DNA from 3 places in the Arthrobacter parietis genome. Region 2 is predicted to be linked to each of the others. Evidence: riboswitches for the same ligand, from Rfam matches in the RefSeq annotation. Region 2 holds a riboswitch; each other region holds the start of a gene.
The links. Region 2 has a riboswitch for S-adenosylmethionine ahead of ABFX19_RS08420 (aminotransferase class V-fold PLP-dependent enzyme). Riboswitches for the same ligand answer to the same signal wherever they lie in the genome.

Region 1 (3,201 bases), on a different contig from region 2:
AAGCCGGATGTCTCTTCAGCATCGACAGCGACGCGCACGCCCCCGGTCAGCTGGATTTCCTCCAGTACGGGGCGGAGCGCGCCGAGGCGAACGGCGTGCCGGCGGACCGCATCATTACGACGTGGCCGTTGGACAAGCTGCTCGCCTGGGCGCGCTCCTGAAAGCTTCCCGAACTCTAGGCGTCCAGGAATTCCTTGGCTGCCCTGAAACCGGATTCAAGGTCCGCCAGAATGTCATCAATGTGTTCAATACCCACTGAGAGCCGCACCAGGCCGGGTGTGACACCGGCAATGGCCTGCTGCTCAGGCGATAGCTGGCTATGCGTGGTCGACGCCGGGTGGATCACCAGCGAACGGACGTCGCCGAGGTTCGCCACATGCGAATGCAGTTCCAGGGCATCCACGAAGCGCTTGCCGGCCTCGGCGCCGCCGGCCAGGTTGAAGGACACAATGGCGCCGATCCCCTTCGGCCCGTACGTGCGGCCGCGCTCATACCAGGGGCTCGAGGGCAGCCCGGCATAGGCGACCGACTCGACATCCTCACGCGCTTCCAGCCACTGAGCCACGTCGACCGCGTTGGAGACATGCCGCTCCATCCGCAGGCTCAGGGTTTCCAGGCCCTGGGCGATCAGGAACGCGTTGAACGGGGATACCGCCGAGCCGAGGTCCCGCAGCAACTGGACCCGGGCCTTGAGGATGTAGGACAGGTTGGCCCCGAGGGCACCATCCGCACCCAGATCCCGTGCGTACACCAGACCGTTGTATGTCGGGTCCGGCGTATTGAAGCCCGGGAAACGGTTGGGATCCTTGCCGAAATCAAACTTTCCCGAGTCAACGATCACGCCGGCGATCGCCGTACCGTGGCCGCCCAGGTATTTGGTGGCCGAGTGGACAACGATGTCCGCGCCCCACTCCAGGGGCCGGATGAGGTAAGGGGTGGCAAGGGTGTTGTCCACGATCAGCGGCACACCGGCGTCGTGAGCGGTCCGGGACACGCCCTCAATGTCGAGTACGTCCTGCCGCGGGTTGGAGACGACCTCCGCGAAGAACAGCTTGGTGTTGGGCTGCACAGCGTCCCGCCACTGGTCCAGATTGTCCGGATCCGCCACGAAGGTGACCGAAATGCCGAACTTCTTCAGCGTATGGGCCAGCAGGTTGTAGGTTCCGCCGTACAGGCTCGGACTGGCGACGACGTGATCGCCGGCCTCCGCGACATTCAGGATCGCGAAGGTCTCCGCCGCCTGACCTGAGCTGAGCAGCAGCGCGCCCAGCCCGCCTTCAAGGCTGGCGATCCGCTGCTCAACAGCATCCTGCGTGGGGTTGCCGATCCGCGTGTAGATGGGAGCCAGTTCGGCAAGGGCAAACCGGTTGGCGGCGCTTTCGGCACTGGGAAAGACGAACGACGTGGTCTGGTAGATCGGCAGGGCGCGGGCTCCCGTGGCGCTGTCGGGTTCCTGGCCGGCGTGGATCTGGCGGGTTTCGAAAGACCATTGGTTGGACATTCAAGGCTCCTTTGGCATGGGCCCGGCATGGTGGGAGCACCGCGGGCCGCGCTTGCCGTCCGGCTGGTGCCGGGCGGCCAGGTCTTCACCCGGAGCACCCCACCGCAGCTGGAGGGTTGCTGGCCAGCAAGCCGGGGCTTGGTGCTGGCACTCATGACCACGGCCAGTGTAGGCACAGGAGTATCACGCCGCACGAAGATGACGTTCCATGTAATCCACCCGTTGAGTTGCAGAAGTTTTTGTCGCCTAGTTGCAGGTAAAAGTGTTTCTAGGCCGCAACTAGGCGACAAAAACGTCAGGGGAGGGTGAGGAGTGCGTACTTCTCCATCGCTTGGCGTGGTGCGTCCGCGTCAATTTCTCCCCGCTTCGCGAGGAGCTGAAGAGTGCGTACGACGACGGAGGCTGGGTCGATCTTGAAGTACCGCCTGGCTGCGGCGCGTGTGTCGGAAAAGCCGAACCCGTCCGCTCCGAGTGTGGCGAAGTCCTGCGGCAGGAACTGGCGGATTTGATCCGGAACAGCCTTCATGTAGTCGGTGACGGCCACGATCGGTCCGGGTGCGTCCCCAAGCTGCTGGGTGACGAAGGGAACGCGGGCCTCTGCATCGGGGTTGAGGAAGGCCTCCTCCTCGGCGGCGAGTGCGTCACGCCGCAGCTCCGTCCACGAAGTCACCGACCACACATCGGCCGAAACACCCCAGTGGTCTGCCAGGAGTTCCTGCGCCTCGAGCGCCCACGGGACGGCCACGCCGGAGGCGAGGATCTGCGCCTTCGGCCGGCCGCCGTCGTCGTTGCCGGGCTTCAGCCTGTACACGCCGCGCACCACGGCGTCGGCATCCAACCCGGCGGGAAGCGGCGGCTGGATGATCGGCTCGTTGTAGACGGTCAGGTAGTACATGACGTTTCGATCGTCGGAATTCGCGCCGTACAAGCGCTCCAGTCCTGCACGCATGATGATGCCGAGTTCATACCCGTAGGCCGGGTCGTAGGTGATGACGGCGGGGTTGGTGGAGGCAAGGATGGGTGAGTGTCCGTCGGCGTGTTGGAGGCCTTCGCCGGTGAGGGTGGTGCGGCCTGCGGTGGCGCCGATGATGAACCCGCGGGTCATCTGGTCTCCTGCTGCCCAGAAGGAATCTCCCGTGCGCTGGAATCCGAACATTGAGTAGAACACGTAGATCGGAATCAGCGGCTCACCGTGGGTTGCATAGGCGGTACCCGCAGCCGTGAAGGCAGCCACCGCACCGGCCTCATTGATCCCCGGATGCAGGATCTGGCCTTGAATCGATTCCTTGTACGCGAGAACCAACTCCCGGTCAACGGAGAGGTAGTTCTGGCCGTCCGGGTTGTAGATCTTCGCTGTCGGGAAAAAGGCGTCCATGCCGAAGGTTCTGGACTCATCCGGAACAATGGGGACAATCCGGGACCCCAGCCCTTTCTCCCGCATGAGATCTTTCAGGAGGCGGACGAAAGCCATCGTTGTGGCGGCCTGCTGCTTCCCCGAGCCACGGTTCGCAACCTCGTACGCCTTGTCCCCCGGCAGCTCCAGTGCCGCCGCCTCGGTACGGCGTTCAGGAACAAATCCGCCCAGGGCACGGCGCCCGTCCAGGAGGTATTTGATTTCGGGGGAGTCGGGTCCGGGGTGGTAGTAGGGCGCGTTGTAGAGGTCGGCTTCGAGTGCTTCGTCGGGGATGGGGATGCGCAGG
Region 2 (3,201 bases):
TACGGCGCCGATTGCCTGCTAGACTGAACAGAGTTGTTGTGTTGCGCACGAATGTTAAGCCTTGATTTCTCTCCGGAGTTCGAAAGCTTTTTTTGCAGGCGAAATGAACACCGCGACAGGAACCCCGAAGTACGGGGGGATCCTCACACTCAAGGAATAAAAAAATGGCAACAGGTACAGTCAAGTGGTTCAACGCTGAAAAGGGCTTTGGATTCATCGCTCCTGACGACGGCGGCGCTGACGTTTTCGCTCACTTCTCCGCAATCAACTCCGGCGGCTTCCGCTCGCTTGAGGAGAACCAGAAGGTCAGCTTCGAGACCACCCAGGGCCCCAAGGGCCCCCAGGCTGAGAACATCTCCGTTCTCTAAGTCTCCGTTCTCTAAGTTTCAGCGCTTCAAGATCTAGCGCTTCAAGAAAGGGGACATCGGCTTCGGCCGGTGTCCCCTTTCTTGCGTTTAACAGCACACCGTTCAATGACACCCGTTCCTGTGCGTGCGTGAACCGATCGTAGCCCAGCGCTGAGCGCGTCCGCATCGGGACCTCCCGCATCTGTGCACCCTGACCATATAGGTTGAAAGTATGAACCTCCAGAGCTACAACGATGACCTCCGCCTTGCCCATGTAATGGCCGACTCCGTAGACGACCAGACCATGTCCCGGTTCAAGGCGCTGGATCTGGCGGTCGAAACCAAGCCGGACTTCACCCCGGTCACGGATGCGGACAAATCGGCGGAAGAGGCTATCCGCGGGCAACTCTCGCGTGCGCGTCCGCGCGATGCCGTACTCGGTGAGGAGTACGGCAGCAGCGGCGCCGGCTCGCGGCGCTGGATCATCGATCCTATTGACGGAACCAAGAACTTCGTCCGGGGCGTACCGGTATGGGCTACCCTCATTGCATTGGTGGACGAGGGCCGGCCTGTCGTCGGTGTTGTGAGCGCCCCCGCGCTCGGAAAGCGTTGGTGGGCTGCAACGGGCACCGGTGCGTTCATGGGTAAGTCTCTCGCGGCAGCCAGCCGGCTCCGGGTTTCGAGCGTATCCCGGCTGGAAGACGCCTCGCTCTCCTACTCGAACCTGTCCGGCTGGAAAGAGCGCGGCAACTTTGACGAATTCGTATCGCTCACCGAATCCGTGTGGCGTACACGCGCCTACGGTGACTTCTGGTCCTACTGCCTTGTCGCCGAAGGCGCTGTGGACATCGCCTGCGAACCTGAGCTGAACCTGTATGACATGGCCGCGCTGGTACCCATCGTCACGGAAGCCGGCGGTCGCTTCACGTCACTCGAAGGCTCCGACGGACCCTTCGGAGGCAACGCGCTGGCAACCAACAGCACACTTCACAATGATGTCCTGAAGCGACTGAACCCCTCGCTGGACGATCTGCTTCAGGAAGGTACCGGCGTCTGACGTGGTCGCTTAACACCAACGCGTAACACAAGGACCGGATATTCCCGGCCTGCTTTAGTCTGGATTCCTAGGTCACGAGTGTCAGCGTTAAACCCCGGTTTGCTGGCCGGCAACCCTCCTTCCGCGGCGGGGTGCCCCGGGTGACGACCTGGCCGGGCCAGAACGTGGTTCGGCAAGCGCGGGGCCTGGTGAAGCAGGTCCCCTGAACCTACGTGGGGTACCTCCTGTGAGCAACGCACTTCTTGAGAACGAACTCTCCGCTGCACCGCTGGCGTCCGTGATGGGCGCTGAGCTGCAGGCGCCGCTGGTGGACGGCACTGCCGTCCGTTACGTCAACCTGGACTATGCCGCTTCAACGCCGGCGCTGCAGCAGGTCAATGACTATGTGCAGAGCGTGCTTCCCTACTATGCGAGTGTGCACCGGGGCGCCGGGTACGCATCGCAGATCTCCACCTCGCTCTACGAGAATGCACGAAGGACTGTGCGGAACTTCGTCGGCGGCCGGGAAGATGATGCGGTCATCTTCACCCGCAACACCACCGATTCGCTGAACCTCCTGGCTGGATGCCTGCCGGAGGACGGTGAGGTCCTCTACCTCGACGTGGAACACCATGCCAATCTGCTGCCCTGGCTGCAGCTTCCCCATCGCGGGCTGGTCGCCGCGGGAACCATCGAGGAAACGCTCGCCGCTGTGGAAGAGGAATTGGCATCCGGAGGAATCAGCCTGCTTGCTGTAACCGGTGCGTCGAATGTCACCGGAGAAGTTCTGCCCATCGGCCGGTTCGCAGCGGCGGCTCATGCGCACGGCGCGCGGATCGTCGTCGACGCGGCTCAGCTCGCTCCCCACCGGCGGCTGGATTTGCTCCGCGACGGTATCGACTACGCGGCCTTCTCGGGCCACAAACTGTATGCGCCTTTCGGCGCGGGCGTCCTGGTCGGTAGAGGCGACTGGCTCGATTCCGGAAGGCCCCACCTCGCCGGAGGCGGCGCAGTGAAGACTGTGAAAGTGGACTCGGTGTCCTGGGCAACCGGTTCCGCGCGCCATGAGGGCGGGTCACCGAATGTGCTCGGTGCAGCCGCGCTGGCGAAGGCAACAGAGGCCATCGCTGGGTTGGATGAACCGGCCTGGCTTGCGCATGAATCAGAGCTGCGGGATGCCCTCGTGGAAGGGCTCTCCAACCTTCCCGGCATAGCAGTTCACCGCATCTTCGCTGACAGCACCGATGCGATCGGCGTAGTGAACTTCTCTGTCCACGGTTACGACGCCGGGCTGGTCGCCGCATATCTGTCTGCAGAACACGGGGTTGGACTGCGGGACGGGAAGTTTTGCGCTCATCCGCTGCTGAAGCGGCTGGGCCTGCCGTCAGGTTCGCTACGGGCGAGTTTCGGGCTCGGATCACGGCAGGACGACGTCGACAGGCTGTTGACCGGTTTGCGCTCGCTTCTTCGGGATGGACTGGGGACTGACTATGCGGTCGACGCCGGGCGCTGGGTGCCCGCGGTCGAGACCCGCCCTTTCCCTGACTGGGCTCCGCCCACGCCGGGAACTGCCGGCGCCGCGCCCTGCACAACCGACTGAGCGCTGCGACCGCACTTCCTCGGCACGACGCCGCCTTCAACCGGGTGCTTTAATTGACGGGTTCCGTACCCGTCATGCGAGGAGTTCCCAACATGGGTGTTGGAGGTCCGCGCCTCGCCGAACACCGCCGTCGTGAATTGGCGCGGGGCTACCTGCAGGAAAGTGACCGCTACGAGCGCGTGCGTCCGGGCTACCCCCAAGACAGCGTGGACTGGCTC
Region 3 (3,201 bases), on a different contig from region 2:
GTTGTGACCAGTGCGGACCATTCGGGCTGTGAGTAGATGTCGATGGTCTTGATGGGGGAGCCGTTGGCGCGGGCCATCAGCGCTGCCGAACCGGCCGTTGAGGCGACGTCAGCTTCGCCGGAGCGGAGCAGTTCGTTGGCCTTGTTCGATCCGGCGGACTGGACCCATTTGACCGTTACGCCCTCATCTTCCAACTCGGCCTCGAGCCAGCCCTGGTCCTTGATGATGAGGCTCAGCGGGTTGTAGGTGGCGAAGTCCACCGTGAGTTCTCCGCCGGTCGCGGCTGCGGCTTCGCCGACTGAGCCGTCGGCGTTTTCCCCGGCAACGCAGCCGCTAAGGGCGAGGGCGGCGATTGCGGCGGTGGCGGCGAACTGAAAACGTGCGGTGCTCTTCATGGTGATCCTTTTCGGAGAGTGCGTGGGACGGGTGTAGGGGGCTTGTTCTTGGGGGTGTCGGCGCAACATGGCGGCACGGTGGGCGCCGCACGCGCTGGGATACGGCGCTGCGAACTGGCCGCAGGCGCGCGGTTAGTGCTGGTGGCTGTCGACGCCGAGGCTGCTCAGCAGCGAACTGCGTAGCGCGGCAAGTTCGGCTGAGCCGCGGTCGCGCGGACGGTCGCCCGGAACCTCCAGCACGCGGCTGATGGTTGCACCCTGGACGTCAGGCTCCTTCGCGAGAACGATCACCCGGTCGGCGAGCTGCAGCGCTTCGTCAACATCATGGGTGACCAGCAGGACCGTGGTCGGGGTGGTTTGGTGGATACGCAGCAGGAGGTCCTGCATCTTCAGCCGCGTCAGGGCATCGAGTGCGCCGAAGGGTTCGTCGAGGAGCAGGACGCCCGGGTTGCGTGCCAGTGCACGTGCCAGCGATGCCCGCTGTGCCATGCCTCCGGACACTTCGCGGGGCCGGTGGCCGGCGAACCCGTCGAGTTCCACGAGGCCCAAAAGCTCCTCCACCTTCGCCTTGCCCGCGGCGGAACTGGTTTCCCTGGGCAGGCCGATAGCAACGTTCTCGCGCAGCGAGAGCCAGGGGAGGAGTCGGGGTTCCTGGAACGCGACGGCGCAGCGGGGATCGATCCCGTCCACTGCTGTGCTGTCGATGAGTACCGCACCGCTGGTGGGAGCGTCCAGTCCTGCCGCGGCTCGCAGGAGGGTTGATTTCCCGCAACCGCTGGCGCCCACAATGGCGAGAACCTCGCCTGCTTCAACGTCCAGGGTCACGTCGCGAAGCACCACGTGCTGCTCGCTTCCGCTCCCGAAACTTCGGGTCAACGAAGAGAAAGTCAGCGGCAGTGTCTGGTTGCCATCAGTGGAAATGGCCTGGGTACGGTGCGCTCGAAGAACGGTGCTCATGTATAACTCCATCGCTCCTGGCAGTAGCACCCGTTCTCCTGCAAGCAGGTAAGGGTTGCTGCGGCGTCAACGATCCAGGTCTCTCGGCCGCTCGGGATGGTGGAATTCCACTAAACGCTTTTGCAAGGGTCCGGCGCAATATGTGTCGTAACAAAGGAACGCTTCAGCCGGACATCGGCAGCGTGAGAGGGTCATCTACATGATTGAAATTCTGAACGCGAGCGAGTTGGCCAGGGCAAAGGAAGCGGGTGCGCTGGTCGCCAACATTCTGCAGACGGTGAAGAGCCGCAGCACGGTCGGGACAAACCTGCTGGAGATCAACCAGTGGACCAAAGAGATGATCGCTGAGGCAGGCGGGGTGTCCTGCTACGTCGACTACGAGCCGCCGTTTGGGCGCGGCCCGTTCGGCGCCTATATCTGCACGTCCGTCAACGATGCCGTGCTCCACGGTCTGCCGCATGACTACTCGCTTGCCGACGGCGACCTGCTCTCCCTGGACCTCGCCGTCTCCCAGCGCGGAATCGTCGCAGACTCCGCCATCAGCTTCATCGTTGGCGAGTCAAAGCCGGCGGAGAGCGTCGCGATGATTGATGCCACCGAACGTGCATTGACTGCCGGGATTGCCGCCGCCAGACCAGGCGCGCGCATCGGCGACATCTCCGCTGCCATTGGTTCAGTCCTCAGCGCCGCGGGATATCCGATCAACACGGAATTCGGCGGTCACGGCGTCGGGTCGACAATGCACCAGGATCCCCACGTGGCAAACACCGGACGGCCCGGCAGGGGATACGTGCTGCGCCCGGGGCTTTTGCTGGCGCTGGAGCCATGGGTCATGGCGGATACCGCTGAACTGGCAGTCGACGCCGACGGGTGGACACTCCGCAGCGCTACGGGCTGCCGGACCGCGCACAGTGAGCACACCATCGCGATCACCGACGATGGCGCGGAGATCCTGACCCTGCGACAAGAGACCTAGCCAAGCAGCCAGTCCACCGCGCGCTTCATCAGTTCGCGGTGTTCCGGTGAGGAGTACGACGCCGCGTCGTGCCCGAGCGCGTCATAGAAGCTTCGTGCCGGTCCAGTTTCAACCTGTCGCTCCAGCGACCACACCAGTGGGTGCAAGTGCCCCTCGTGTTCGTGGCGGGCGTGAACGACGACGTCCGGTGAGGTGCGCAGCCAGCTGTAGCGTTCGTCGGCGAGAGTGAAGTCGGGAATACCGACGGGGAAGGAGCCCTCGAGCAGGATGGTTGCCGCGCCGTACTCCGGGTGCATGGACACGTCGCGTACCCAGCGTCCGCCGAGCGCCGCTTCCCAGGACTCGGAATCGACAAAACTCGTGGCGCTCGAGTGCAGGGCGAGCAGCGGACGGCCGCCGGCTTCCCAGGCGTCCAGGCCATCACGGGCGGCGTCTGTACCGGGGGAAGTGCCGCCGTCCCGCGGGAGGCCGACATTCACCACCAGCAGATCCGGCCAGGCAGCAGAGTCACGGAAGCTACCGAGGGTGGTGTCGACGTCGTCGGCTGTTTCTACGGTGAGTCCGTGACCGCGGAGCAGGTCCGCGATGGCCGCGGAAGTTTCCGCGAACGGGTGCCAGGGGTCCGCGTACCGGCCGGTGCCGCTGAGGATGAGTGCCGTTGTCATGGGACCCATTCTGCCCATAAACGGCGTTCTCGACCCGGGTCACATGTCAGGATGGCACGGTGACGCTGTCGGAACTTGTTGATCGAATAGAGCGCATATCGGCGCGCGAGGCCGGCGTCGTGGTTGTTGGGATTGTCGGCGCGCCGGGAGTCGGCAAGACAACCTTGGCGGAGCAGTTGATGGCTTCACTGAACCAGAACAAACCCGA

Region 1: another riboswitch for S-adenosylmethionine. It lies ahead of ABFX19_RS05195 (bifunctional o-acetylhomoserine/o-acetylserine sulfhydrylase); the one in region 2 lies ahead of ABFX19_RS08420 (aminotransferase class V-fold PLP-dependent enzyme).
Region 3: another riboswitch for S-adenosylmethionine. It lies ahead of ABFX19_RS07135 (ABC transporter ATP-binding protein); the one in region 2 lies ahead of ABFX19_RS08420 (aminotransferase class V-fold PLP-dependent enzyme).

Annotation. Positions count from the first base shown of each region.
Region 1 covers NZ_BAAAON010000001.1:1,109,246-1,112,446, forward strand. The annotation lists gene ABFX19_RS05190 (PHP domain-containing protein) at 1-161, shown strand, start outside; gene ABFX19_RS05195 (bifunctional o-acetylhomoserine/o-acetylserine sulfhydrylase) at 176-1,501, opposite strand; SAM riboswitch class IV at 1,545-1,660, opposite strand; partial or broken gene ABFX19_RS05200 (transketolase-like TK C-terminal-containing protein) at 1,797-3,201, opposite strand, start outside.
Region 2 covers NZ_BAAAON010000002.1:52,434-55,634, reverse strand. The annotation lists gene ABFX19_RS08430 (cold-shock protein) at 165-368, shown strand; gene hisN (histidinol-phosphatase) at 580-1,404, shown strand; SAM riboswitch class IV at 1,475-1,589, shown strand; gene ABFX19_RS08420 (aminotransferase class V-fold PLP-dependent enzyme) at 1,685-2,983, shown strand; gene ABFX19_RS08415 (class I SAM-dependent methyltransferase) at 3,076-3,201, shown strand, end outside.
Region 3 covers NZ_BAAAON010000001.1:1,500,368-1,503,568, forward strand. The annotation lists gene ABFX19_RS07130 (aliphatic sulfonate ABC transporter substrate-binding protein) at 1-395, opposite strand, end outside; gene ABFX19_RS07135 (ABC transporter ATP-binding protein) at 528-1,352, opposite strand; SAM riboswitch class I at 1,358-1,455, opposite strand; gene map (type I methionyl aminopeptidase) at 1,552-2,328, shown strand; gene ABFX19_RS07145 (ThuA domain-containing protein) at 2,325-2,993, opposite strand; gene ABFX19_RS07150 (nucleoside/nucleotide kinase family protein) at 3,053-3,201, shown strand, end outside.